DNA from 2 places in the Kingella negevensis genome. Region 2 is predicted to be linked to the other one. Evidence: predicted binding sites of a transcription regulator. Region 2 holds the regulator's gene; the other holds the start of a gene.
The links. Region 2 encodes sigma-54, which starts transcription at its own class of promoters, with help from an activator protein. Its sites were predicted from a motif close to CTGGCACGCTTCATGCTT; they were not measured.

Region 1 (5,906 bases), 680 kb from region 2:
AGCGTCTCGCCGTTGTCTTCATGCGCCGACATCTCACGCAGCACATCAAATTCCCACACAAAATTTTCCATAAACTGGCTCGGCAATTCTACTGCGTCCCACTCCACGCCATTGATACCGCTCACGCCCAATTCATCAATCTTCGTCAGCAAATGATGCAAGCCATGCCCCGTTTCATGGAACAACGTAATGATTTCATCATGCGACAAACGTGCTTCCTTGCCATTCACAGGCGGCGTGAAATTGCAGACTAAATAAGCCGTTGGCGTTTGAATTTGACCTTTCAGGCTGCCTGAAAGATAACGGCGGCGACCACGATAATCATTCATCCACGCACCGCCACGCTTGCCCTCACGCGCATACAAATCCATATACACCGCGCCGATGATTTCCCCATTTTTCTCCAGCTCAAAATAACGCACATCATCATGCCAAACAGGCACAGACTTCTCAATCAAATGAACATCATACAAACGCTCAATTTGCGCAAACAAACCAGCCAACACCTTGCTCACAGGGAAATATTTTTTCACTTCCGTTTCCGAAAACGCATATTTCGCCTCACGCAATTTCTCGCTCGCATAACTCAAATCCCAAGACTGAATTTCAGGCAGCCTCAATTTTTCCGCCGCAAACGCGCGAACTTCCGCCAAATCTTTCTCCGCGAATGGTTTAGCGCGTTTCGCCAAATCGCGTAAAAAATCCAACACTTGCGCAGGCGTTTCCGCCATTTTCGTTACCAGCGACAATTCTGCATAATTTTCATAGCCCAACAAATTCGCTTCTTGCAGCGCAATTTCCAACGTGCGATTGATAATCGGCGTGTTATCCCATTCCGCCTTGCCCAGCTCACTCGCGCGAGTGCAATACGCACGGTAAAGCTGTTCGCGCAACTCACGATTATCCGCATATTGCATCACGGCGATGTAATGCGGCATCTGCAAACCGACTTTATAGCCCGACTTGCCCTCAGCTTGCGCGGCAGCCTGAAACATCGCCAATGCATCATCAGGCAAACCTTGCAGGCTGCTTTCATCGTCAAAATACAGCGCGAAAGCGTCCGTTGCGTCCAACACATTTTGCGAAAACTGCGCCGATAATTGCGCCGATTCCGTTTGTAATTGCGCGAATATCGCTTGGTTTTCAGGCGACAATTCTGCACCGCTCAACATGAAACCGCGCAAATCATGCGCCAATTTGGTTTGTTGTGCTGGGCTTAATTGCGCGTATTCAGGCGCATTTTTAATGGCTTTGAAACGCGCGTAAAGTTCAATATCTTGCCCGATTTCGCTGAAAAATACGGTAACTTCAGGCATCATTTCATTGTATGCTGCGCGAAGTTCGGGCGTGTCTACCACGCTGTTTAAATGTGCCACCACGCCCCAAATTCTGCCGACACGTTCTGTGATGTCGGTTAAGCGTTCTACGGTGTTGAGCCATGTGGTTTCAGGCTGCGCTTTGATTTGCGCGATTTGCTCACGCGCTTCGGTCATCACGGTTTGTAGCGCGGGTTTGATATCGTCCACGAGAATGGCGCGGTAATCAGGTTCATGTGCGAGATTGAGTAGAGTGTCGTTTTGCATGGTAGTCTTTCGTTGTTGAAAATAGATTGCGTTTAGATGGGGTGGTTTTGGGGAAAAACAAGTTTTCAGGCTGCGTTTATGTTGGCGAGCCACCGACGCTCCAAATAAAAATATGCAGCCTGAAAGATTTTCCTTGCATCTTGCCAACTTCCGCTAAAATACCCCAATCGAAATACATATATTAAAGATAAATCATGACTGCACCAATGTATACCTTATTACTGCTCACTTTTATCATTGCCAATTTTCCGTTTCTCACCCCGCGCGGTTTTGGCGTGATACCCCTCAAACGCAAAACACCTTTGCACCATTTAGCTGAACTTGCACTGGGTTATCTGATGATTGGCGGCATCGCTTATATATTAGAGAACCGTTCAGGCAGCATTCACGCGCAAACGTGGCAATTTTATGCAATCACGATTAGTTTATATTTGGTTTTTGCATTTCCTGCTTATGTGTGGCGCTATTTTTGGCAAGCGCGAAACCGAGAATAATCGATTTTTAAGGTTTTCAGGCTGCAAAGCCCGTTTAATCTGACAAAATACGGCAGCCTGAAAACTGAAAATTGTGTAAAATAGATGTTTGTGTCATTGATGAAAAATGTCAGATTTTAAAAATTATTTAAAAATCAGATATTTTGATAACATTGTGCAACTGGCACCGCCTATGCTCAATAACAATCACACAAGGCACTTACCCCACAATCTACAGCACGTAAGGTAAGCGCATATTCATTAACCCCATGTGCTGATTTAATTTATATCTTGGAGATAAAACACATGAAAACTATGCAAAAAGGTTTCACATTGATCGAGTTGATGATTGTAATCGCTATTATCGGTATTTTGGCTGCTATCGCATTGCCTATGTACCAAGACTACATCACTAAATCACAAGTTACTCGTGCTTACTCAGAATTGAAAAACGCAGTTCGCTTGGCTGACGTTGAGTTGTTCGAAGGTCGCGTTCCTAGCTTGAAAGATAGCGACCCTGGTTACATCGGTGTTACTTCTAATGGTTCTAACTTGGGTACTTTGAAAGCTGATTTGAAAGCTACTGGTTCTGGTACTTTGGTTTACACATTCGTATCTGGTGGCAAGAAAAATGCTAACTCAGCTTTGAATGGCTCTACTTTGACTATGACTCGTAAAGTTACTGGTGAATGGACATGTACTGCTAGCCAAAAAACAAGCGGTTTCAAAGCTAAATTCTTGCCAGCTGAATGCACAGGTACTCCTGCAGCTGCATAAGGTTAAACCTAAACAAGGTACTTCTAACTAGTTAGTTTAACTAATTATGTAAAACGCCCTGTGGTCTACGCCGCAGGGCATTTTTGCATTTGTGTATTTTTCAGGCTGCAAAATCATCGCAGCCTGAAATGCTCACACCTTCTCCAATTTCGCCACCGCACTATCCAATTCTTTCATTCCCTGCGCCCCAAAATTAATCGTCAATTTCGCGCTTTTGCCTTTATCCAAAGCCGCCACAATCACACCCATGCCAAATTTCGCATGGTGCACATTATCGCCCAACTTAAAGCCATCATATTCACGCGTATTTTCCTGATAAATATCTTTTTCAGGCTGCAAATCACTTTTCAGGCTGCCTGAAAACGCAGAAACCGCTTTTTTCGGTGCAGACAAATACCGCAGCAAATCATCAGGAATTTCCTCCACAAATCGCGATTGAACCCCAAATTGCATACTGCCGTGAAGCATACGCTGCTGCGCCATCGTCAAATACAAACGCTTGCGCGCACGCGTAATCGCCACATACATCAAGCGGCGTTCTTCCTGCAAACCGCCACGCTCGTTCAAACTCAATTCGCTCGGGAAACGCCCTTCTTCCAATCCCGTCAAAAACACCACATCAAATTCCAAGCCTTTCGCCGCGTGAACTGTCATTAGTTGCACCGCTTCTTGTCCTTCGCCAGCCTGCATTTCGCCGCTTTCCAAAGATGCGTTGCTCAAAAATGCCAAAATCGCAAATTCAGGGCTGTCCGCTGCATTTTCAGGCAGCGTTTCAAACGTACTGTCTTCGGGTTTGAAAAAATGTGCCGCGTTAATCAGCTCGTCCAAGTTCTCCGTGCGCTCTTGTTCCGCCACTTGTTTTTGCGTTTGGTAATGGCGATACAAGCCCGACATATCCAGCACGTTTTGCAAAATATCAGGCAAAGTCAGCGTGCCAACTTGCTCGTGCAATGCGTCAATCAGTTGCACAAACGCGGCGATTTTGGCTGCTTTGCCGCCCATGCCACAAGTGGCTTGCCACAAAGACACGCCTTGTTCTAAAGCGGCAGCCTGAATGTTCTCAATCGAACGCGCACCAATGCCGCGCGGCGGAAAATTTATCACGCGCAACAAGGCGTTATCATCATCAGGGTTCACGGCTAAACGCAAATACGCCAGCGCGTGTTTGATTTCTTGGCGTTCATAAAATCGCAAGCCACCGTAGATTTTATACGGTATCGCAGCCTGAAAAAGTTGCTGCTCAATCACGCGAGACTGGGCGTTGCTGCGATACAAAACGGCGATTTGGCTCAACGGTACGTCTTCGCGTTTCAGGCTGCTGCATTCTTCTACGATGAAACTGGCTTCTTCTAAGTCGTTGTAGGCAGAGAGAAAACGGATTTTTTCGCCGTTTTCGGCTTCGGTGCGTAGGTTTTTGCCTAGCCGTTCTTCGTTGTTTTCAATCACTGCGTTGGCGGCGGCGAGAATATTGCCAACTGAGCGGTAGTTTTGCTCTAGCTTAATCGGTGCGGCGATGTGGTTTTCACGCAGAAAATCTGCCATGTTGCCTACGTTTGCGCCACGGAAACGGTAAATGGATTGGTCGTCATCGCCAACGGCAAAAATTGCGCTGTGTTCGCCTGCCATGAGTTTGAGCCATGCGAATTGGAGTTTGTTGGTGTCTTGAAATTCGTCCACCAAAATGTGCTTGAAACGCTGTTGGTAGTGGGTGCGTAACACTTCGTTGGCATTGAGAATTTCGTAGCTACGCAGCATGAGTTCGGCAAAATCAACTACGCCTTCGCGTTGGCAAATGGCTTCGTATTCGGCATAGCATTGAATCATGCGGTTTTCGTGCGGATTGTTGCTGTTCAGGCTGCCTGAACGTAAGCCGCTTTCTTTTTGGGCGTTGATGAAACCCATTAACACGCGTGGGGCTAGGGTTTCTTCGGCGATGTTCATTTGTTTGAGCATGCGCTTGATGAGGGTAAGTTGGTCGGCGGAATCTAGGATTTGGAAAGTTTGTGGCAAACCTGCGTCGCGGTAGTGCAGTCGCAAAAAACGGTGGCACAAGCCGTGGAATGTGCCGAGCCACATGGCGTTTAGATTGGTGGGCAGCATGGCACTCAGCCGTATTTTCATTTCTTTGGCGGCTTTGTTGGTGAAGGTTACCGCCATAATGCTGTGGACGTTTGCCATGCTGTTTTGCAAAAGCCATGCGATTCGGGTGGTCAGCACGCGTGTTTTGCCTGAACCTGCGCCTGCTAACACGAGTGCGGATTGCGGTGGGTAGGTAACGGCGGCGAGTTGCTCAGGGTTGAGATTGTTTAAGAGTGATGAGTGGGATTCTTGGGGTGCGAACATTTTTTGTGGGGACTTTCAGGCTGCGGTTATCTGTAGGGTGGGTTCTACCCACCAATTTGTTGAATAGATGAAAATTTTGGTGGGTTGAATCCACCCTACGGGATTTTCAGGCTGCGTTTTATGATATTTGCAGCCTGAAAAATAGGGTTGAATTGTAGGCGATTTTTACGGCTGGGGAAACGGCGCAAATTCTTATTGCAAACTTAAATGAATGCTATTATCATTCGGAATCGTATCAATACTAATTCTCAATAATATTTGAACAAGGAACACATCATGTTTGTTTGCATTTGTAACGCGATTTCTGACCGCAAAATTCAAGAGGCTGTAGCCGCAGGTGCATCATCATTAACGGATTTAAAAAATCAGCTGGGTGTGGCAACTTGCTGCGGCAGTTGTGCTGATTTGGCTAGCTCTTATCTGAAAGCCAGCCTTGCTGCGAATACGGCAACTTCTGTTGTTTCATCAATTACAGTGAAACATTAAATATTAAATATTCGTATGCTTATGTAAATTTAGTGTATAATTTCCTTACTGTTTTTTCATTGACATATTTCTTTCCTTTATCAAGATTTTCAGGCTACTTTTTTAGGTAGCCTTTTTTTTGTGAGTTAAATGGGTTGCATGGCTAACGACCATTTTTTGGCTTGTATCATTTCATAATATAGTATAGTGGATTCAATTCAAATTAGGACAAGGCGACAACGCCCGTCGTGTACGCGTGGTACAT
Region 2 (5,906 bases):
TCAACCACAACGAAAGCGAAACCCAACGCAACCAAAAACTTGCCCAAAAAACCCACTATCGCCATCTATACCGCCCCGTAACGCCCGAAGAAGCCAGCCAAATTGCAGGCATACCCATCGCCCAAAGCGGCTTATACTGGCAACAAGGTGCATGGCTTAACCCACCCGCCATCGTAAACGCTCTATTGCAGCACCCAAACATTACCGTCCACACCCAAACCCAAGTCCACACCGCCACCCATAACGGCGCACACTGGCAAATCCAAACCAATCAAGGCGACTACACCGCCACCCACCTCATCATCTGCACAGGCGCAGACAACCAAACCACCCCCATCATCCGCAACTACCCCTTCCAAATGATACGCGGACAAACCAGCGTCGCCACCGCCACAGAAGGCAGCCTGAAACTCAAAACCGCGCTATCAGGTGCATCCTACATATCCCCAGCGTGGCACAACCAACACTGCTTTGGCGCAACCTTTATCAACAACGACCCAAGCAGCGAATGGCGCGGAGAAGACGACACCGCCAACCAACAAGAACTCGCCCAGCTCAACCCATTTTTGGCGAGCGAATTACACACACAGCCTGAAAACATCAATCACGGCAGCCTGAAAGGACACACCGCCGTCCGCTGCGATAGCCACGACCACTTGCCAGTTGTCGGCGCACTCAGCGACGTTGTCGCCATGCGAAGCGTGTACGCCAAACTCGCGCTGGACAAAAACTATCGCCTAACCGCGCCCTGCCCTTACCTGCCCAATGCCTACACCAACACCGCTCACGGTTCACGCGGTTTAGCCACCGCCCCCATTTGCGCCGCCGAAATTGCTGCGCAGATTTGTGGCACTCCACACCCGTTATCTGAGCGATTGCGCCAAGCGTTGAACCCCAATCGCCTGATTATTCGCCAAATCGTGCGGCATGAAGTGCAATAAAAAGCTGTAGGTCGAATTCTTGAATCCGACATTTCAATTCATCAAAAAAATTGTCGTATACAAGTATCCGACCTACGTAAAAACAAAACGCAGCCTGAAAAAACTTTCAGGCTGCGTTTTTTAAAACATCAAATCAATGATGTTGATTTTTCTCTTTGTGCTGCACCAAAGCGCGGTCTACTTTATCCACCAACACATCAATCGCTGCATACATATCCGCTTCAACTGCTTCAATGTGAATATCTTTGCCAGCCAAATGCACTTGCGCGGCGGCTTTGTTTTGCACTTTTTCCACAGACAAAGTAACCGTTACAGAAATCACACCATCGTGATGACGCACAGAGCGTTCCACTTTTTCAGTAACGTAATTACGGATAGCTTCGGTAACATCAAAATGTAAGCCAGTAATTTTTAAGTTCATGATGCACTCCTTGATATAAGGTGGGTTAAAACGCAGCCTGAAAACTCAGGCGGCTGAATTTATGACTCGCGGCGTTGTTGCACGGTAGGAATACCAATTTGTTCGCGGTATTTTGCTACGGTGCGTCTTGCGATGTTAATGCCCTGTTGCTGCAACATCTGGTGTAAAGCGCAATCGCTGTATGGTTTGCGTTTGTCTTCGCGTTCCACCAATTCGTTGATGATGGATTTAATCGCGTTGGCACTAATGCCTTCTTCGCCGTCTTCACTGCTACTGATTGCATTTTGACTGAAAAAGTAGCGCAATGCAAATAATCCTTGCGGACAAGCCAAATATTTATTGCTCACGGCGCGAGAAATGGTGGATTCCGCCAATTCTAAATATTTGGCGCAGTCTTTCAACAGCATTGGCACGATGCCGATTTCGCCAAATTGGAAGAAATCTTGTTGTTTTTCCACAATATATTCAGCGACGCGTGTGAGCGTGTTTTTGCGCTGTTGCAACATATCCATTTTTTGCTTGGCGGCGGCGATTTTTTCACGCCAAACAGGGTCAATCGCCTCTTCATCTTGCAACGCTTCAGACAACTCTGTGTTGATTTTGATTTGCGGCTGCGCTTCTTCGTTCACTTGTACGCGCCAACCTGCTTCGGTTTGCACCACAAACACATCGGGGTGGACGTATTGCGTGGGTTCTTCGCTGGCGAAACCGTAAGACGGATACGGGTTCAAATTCGTAATCAGTTCCAAGGCTTCGCGCAAGGTATCATTATCAAAATCGGGCAGCAATTTGCTCAAGCGGTTCACGTTTTTGGGCGTGTTTTGCGTGAGTTTGTCTAAATGGTGCATGACAATCTGTGCGGCGCAACGACGTGCTGGCGATAAGGGCAAACGGTCTAATTGGTGCAGCAAAGATTGGGTTAAATTGGCGGTGGCAATGCCTGCGGGTTCAAAGTTTTGCAGGTTTTCCAGCGCGATTTCCATATCTTCTTCGTCCAGCATCCATTCCAACGAGGTGTTTTCCACGATTTCAGTAATGCTGTCTGTGAGATAGCCTTTGTCGTCCAAAAAATCAATTAAGATGTGGACGTGCGCGGCTTCTGTGGGGGATAGTGGGTGCTCGCTTACTTGCTTGTGCAGGTAGGCGTTTAGTGTTTCTTCTTGGGCGAGATTTTCCCATGCGCTGCTGTCGTCATCACCTAGGCTGACACCGCGTTTGATGTCCACGGTTTGACGGGGCATTTCGTAGCTGCTGAAGTCTTCTGAAGGGGTTTCGGTGCGTTCCAAAATGGGATTTTCTTCTAACCAGTCTTCTACTTCGCGCTCTATCTCTATCCCAGACATTTGCAAAACACGCAAGGATTGTTGCATGTTTTGGCTCAGTTGCTGGGTTTGCCGCAGTTTTAGTTGAAAGTTTGTTCCACTCATAATTTTGTGTTTTCAGGCTGCCTGAAAAATAAGTTTAGCTGTGTGAATGATTGCTGGCTTGGAAAGCCAACCTACCATTTTTCGCATACCAAAAGGCAGCCTGAAAAAGTTTAATAATCAAAATTTTCGCCCAGATAAACGGCGCGTACTTGTTCATCGTTTACCAAGTCGTCTGGTTTGCCTGTGGCTAATACAGTGCCATCGCTAATAATGTAGGCACGGTCGCAAATTCTCAAGGTTTCGCGCACGTTATGGTCGGTAATCAACACGCCAATGCCGCGCTCTTTTAGAAATTCGATGATTTTTTGAATGTCAATCACAGCAATCGGGTCCACGCCTGCAAACGGTTCGTCTAGCAAGATGAAACGGGGCTGCATGGCTAACACGCGCGCAATTTCTACGCGCCGTCTTTCGCCGCCTGATAACGCTGGGGCTGGGCTGTGGCGCAAGCGTCCGATGTTCAAATCATCAAGCAATTTGTTTAGCTGCGTTTCAATTTCATGTTTATCGGACAGGCGAATTTCCAAAATACTGCGGATATTGTCTTCCACAGTCATTTTGCGAAAAATGGACGCTTCTTGCGGCAAATAACCAATCCCTGCTTGGGCGCGCTCGTGAATTGGGCGATGGCGCAATTCGTTGCCGTCTAGCAAAATCGTGCCTGAATCTGCGGCAATCAAGCCGACAATCATGTAGAAACTGGTGGTTTTGCCTGCGCCGTTTGGCCCGAGCAAACCAATCACTTCGCCGCTTTCAATATCCAGCGAGAAATTTTTAACAACTTGGCGTTTTTTGAACGATTTTTGCAAACCTTCAACGTGTAAATGTGATGTAGTCATGTTTTCAGGCTGCCTGAATTATTTTTTGTTGGCGGTATTCGGTTGAATAATCACGGTTACGCGGCGGCCGTTTTTGTTGCCTGTCGCGTTGCCGCCCAATACGGTGTAAACCTCAGTTTTGGTGTTATAGCTAATCGCTTCGCCTTGCGCCATATCGCCGCCGCGTTGGATTTTGGCGTTACCAATCAGTTTCACCACATTGGTTTGCGACTGATATTCCATGCGGTTGCCCCAACCTTCAGCGATGCCTTTGTTGTTGTCTAGCATTTGGCGGAAATAGGCTGGGTTGCCTTGCGCATCTATGGTTTGGTTACCTGATTGGTCTTGGCTCACGCGAACATTGTTGGCACGCATATTTAATGTACCTTGTTTGGCAATCACGTTGCCTGTGAACACGGTTACTTGATTTTTTTGGTCTAGCGAACCTTGGTCGGCTTCAATTTGAATGGGCTGTTGACGGTCGCTTTCCAATGCCATGGCGTTCAGGCTGCCTGAAATCAACGCCACAGCGCAAATCGCTTTGATAAGGTTATTTTGTGTCATAAATCATTGCTCTCACTCGGGACGGCAAGCTCAGCAGCCCCTTTTGGTTATCGTAAGTCATGCCAACGGACGAGCCTGTGGAACGTCCATATTGGTATTGAATCGGCGCGTCTGTTTCGGCGATTTCGGTTACTGTGTCCACGTTTAAATGGTCGGTGGTTACTTTTGCCGCTGGGCGTTGCTCGTCCGCTTCTTTGGTTAGCACCACATCTTGTTGCAAGAAGACTTTTTTCGTTTCGATTTCATAACGCGCTTGCTCGGCATCAACTTGATATTGCTTCACTCCTTGATTGAATAGTTGCAACGTAGGCGATTGGAAAAACACGTTTTTTTGGTCAGGCAACTGCCATGCGTGTGGCGAATCCAGTTGCTCTTTCAGGCTGCCTGAAATATCAAAACGCTTGCCTTGCGTGTTTGTCATGGAATACTGCGGTTTGGCAGGGTCTAGCTTCACTTCTTCCACAATCACTTCGCTCACGCGACCCAACCATGCGCTCAATCCGCACAAAATCATCGCCAAAACCAACGGAAAAATTAAGTTGCGAAAGCAGCTCATTTCAAATACTCATTCAGCGCAGGCAACAAAGTGTTTTGCGCTTGCATAATCAAATCCGTTACTTCACGTACTGCGCCGAAACCGCCGTTCTTCTCGGTGGTTAGCGCGGTGTGTTTTTTCACAAATGTGTGCGCGTTAGCAACCGAAATCGGCAAACCGCAACGCACCAACACAGGCAAATCAATCACATCATCGCCTACCATAGCACACTGTTCTGCTGAAACGCCTGCTTGTTCGCACAGCTGTTCAAACGCCACTTTTTTATCGTGAACACCGAAAAAATAATGCGTGATACCAAGCTGTTTCGCACGCGCACCCACGGCTTCATCGTTTCTGGCAGTAATAATCGCGGTTTGCACGCCTGAATTTTGCAGCATTTTGATACCGTGTCCGTCTAACGTGTTGAACGCTTTGATGATTTCGCCATTACTGCTCATGAATAACTGCGCGCTGGTGAGTACGCCGTCCACGTCTAAAACGAGCAATTTAATGCGTTTGGCGCGTGCAAGAATGTCGGGAGAATAGTGAGAAAACATGATTTCAGGCTGCCTAATTGAAATAGAAATGGCGCATTTTAGCAGAGTTCAAAAAGTAAAGCCTAATTTTTGCACGGTAATTGCTTAATGCGGCGATTTATTAAGAATATGTTAATCGCAGCCTGAAAAACCGTTTTCAGGCTGCGATTATGTGGAGCGTCAGCGAGCCGCTGACGCTCCATTTTTCAGGCTGCAAATTGATTTTTAAATTGATTAAGCTGCTGCAACACACGCCGACTTTTAATCCCATCAGGCAGCCTGAAATCCAGCAGCAACCGCGTTAATTTCAGCGCAGTCGCCAAATCAGATTGCGCATTCAGGCTGCCTGAACCCAGTTGCAGCAACAATTCGCCCGACACAATCACGCCATCTTTCGGCAGATTACCCGAACCTTGCCAAACCTGCACCGCCGCTTCAGGGCGAACGCAATAAAAGTTTTCGGGCTGCACCGCACGTCCCAAATCATCGCGCTGATAATCGGGCGCAAAACCCAGTTCACTCAACAACTGCCATTCAAAATGGCGCAAATCCGCCGCGTTTTCAGGCTGCATACACAAGGCTTGCAGCGTTTTATATTGCAAATCAAACAGTTTGGGCGACGGATCTTCAGGCGCAGTCAGCTTCAAAATCAACTCATTCACAT

Region 1: QEO93_RS07475 (pilin) is a predicted target of sigma-54. The motif match lies at 2,238-2,255, and genes of this name have one in related genera.

The regions. Positions count from the first base shown of each region.
Region 1 covers NZ_CP123448.1:1,351,636-1,357,541, reverse strand. The annotation lists gene QEO93_RS07485 (M3 family metallopeptidase) at 1-1,583, opposite strand, end outside; gene QEO93_RS07480 (DUF2818 family protein) at 1,778-2,077, shown strand; gene QEO93_RS07475 (pilin) at 2,363-2,833, shown strand; gene QEO93_RS07470 (UvrD-helicase domain-containing protein) at 2,966-5,176, opposite strand; gene QEO93_RS07465 ((2Fe-2S)-binding protein) at 5,453-5,662, shown strand.
Region 2 covers NZ_CP123448.1:2,028,302-2,034,207, reverse strand. The annotation lists gene mnmC1 (FAD-dependent 5-carboxymethylaminomethyl-2-thiouridine(34) oxidoreductase MnmC1) at 1-941, shown strand, start outside; gene hpf (ribosome hibernation-promoting factor, HPF/YfiA family) at 1,075-1,362, opposite strand; gene rpoN (RNA polymerase factor sigma-54) at 1,422-2,789, opposite strand; gene lptB (LPS export ABC transporter ATP-binding protein) at 2,900-3,628, opposite strand; gene lptA (lipopolysaccharide transport periplasmic protein LptA) at 3,647-4,171, opposite strand; gene lptC (LPS export ABC transporter periplasmic protein LptC) at 4,158-4,727, opposite strand; gene QEO93_RS11065 (KdsC family phosphatase) at 4,724-5,263, opposite strand; gene recO (DNA repair protein RecO) at 5,449-5,906, opposite strand, start outside.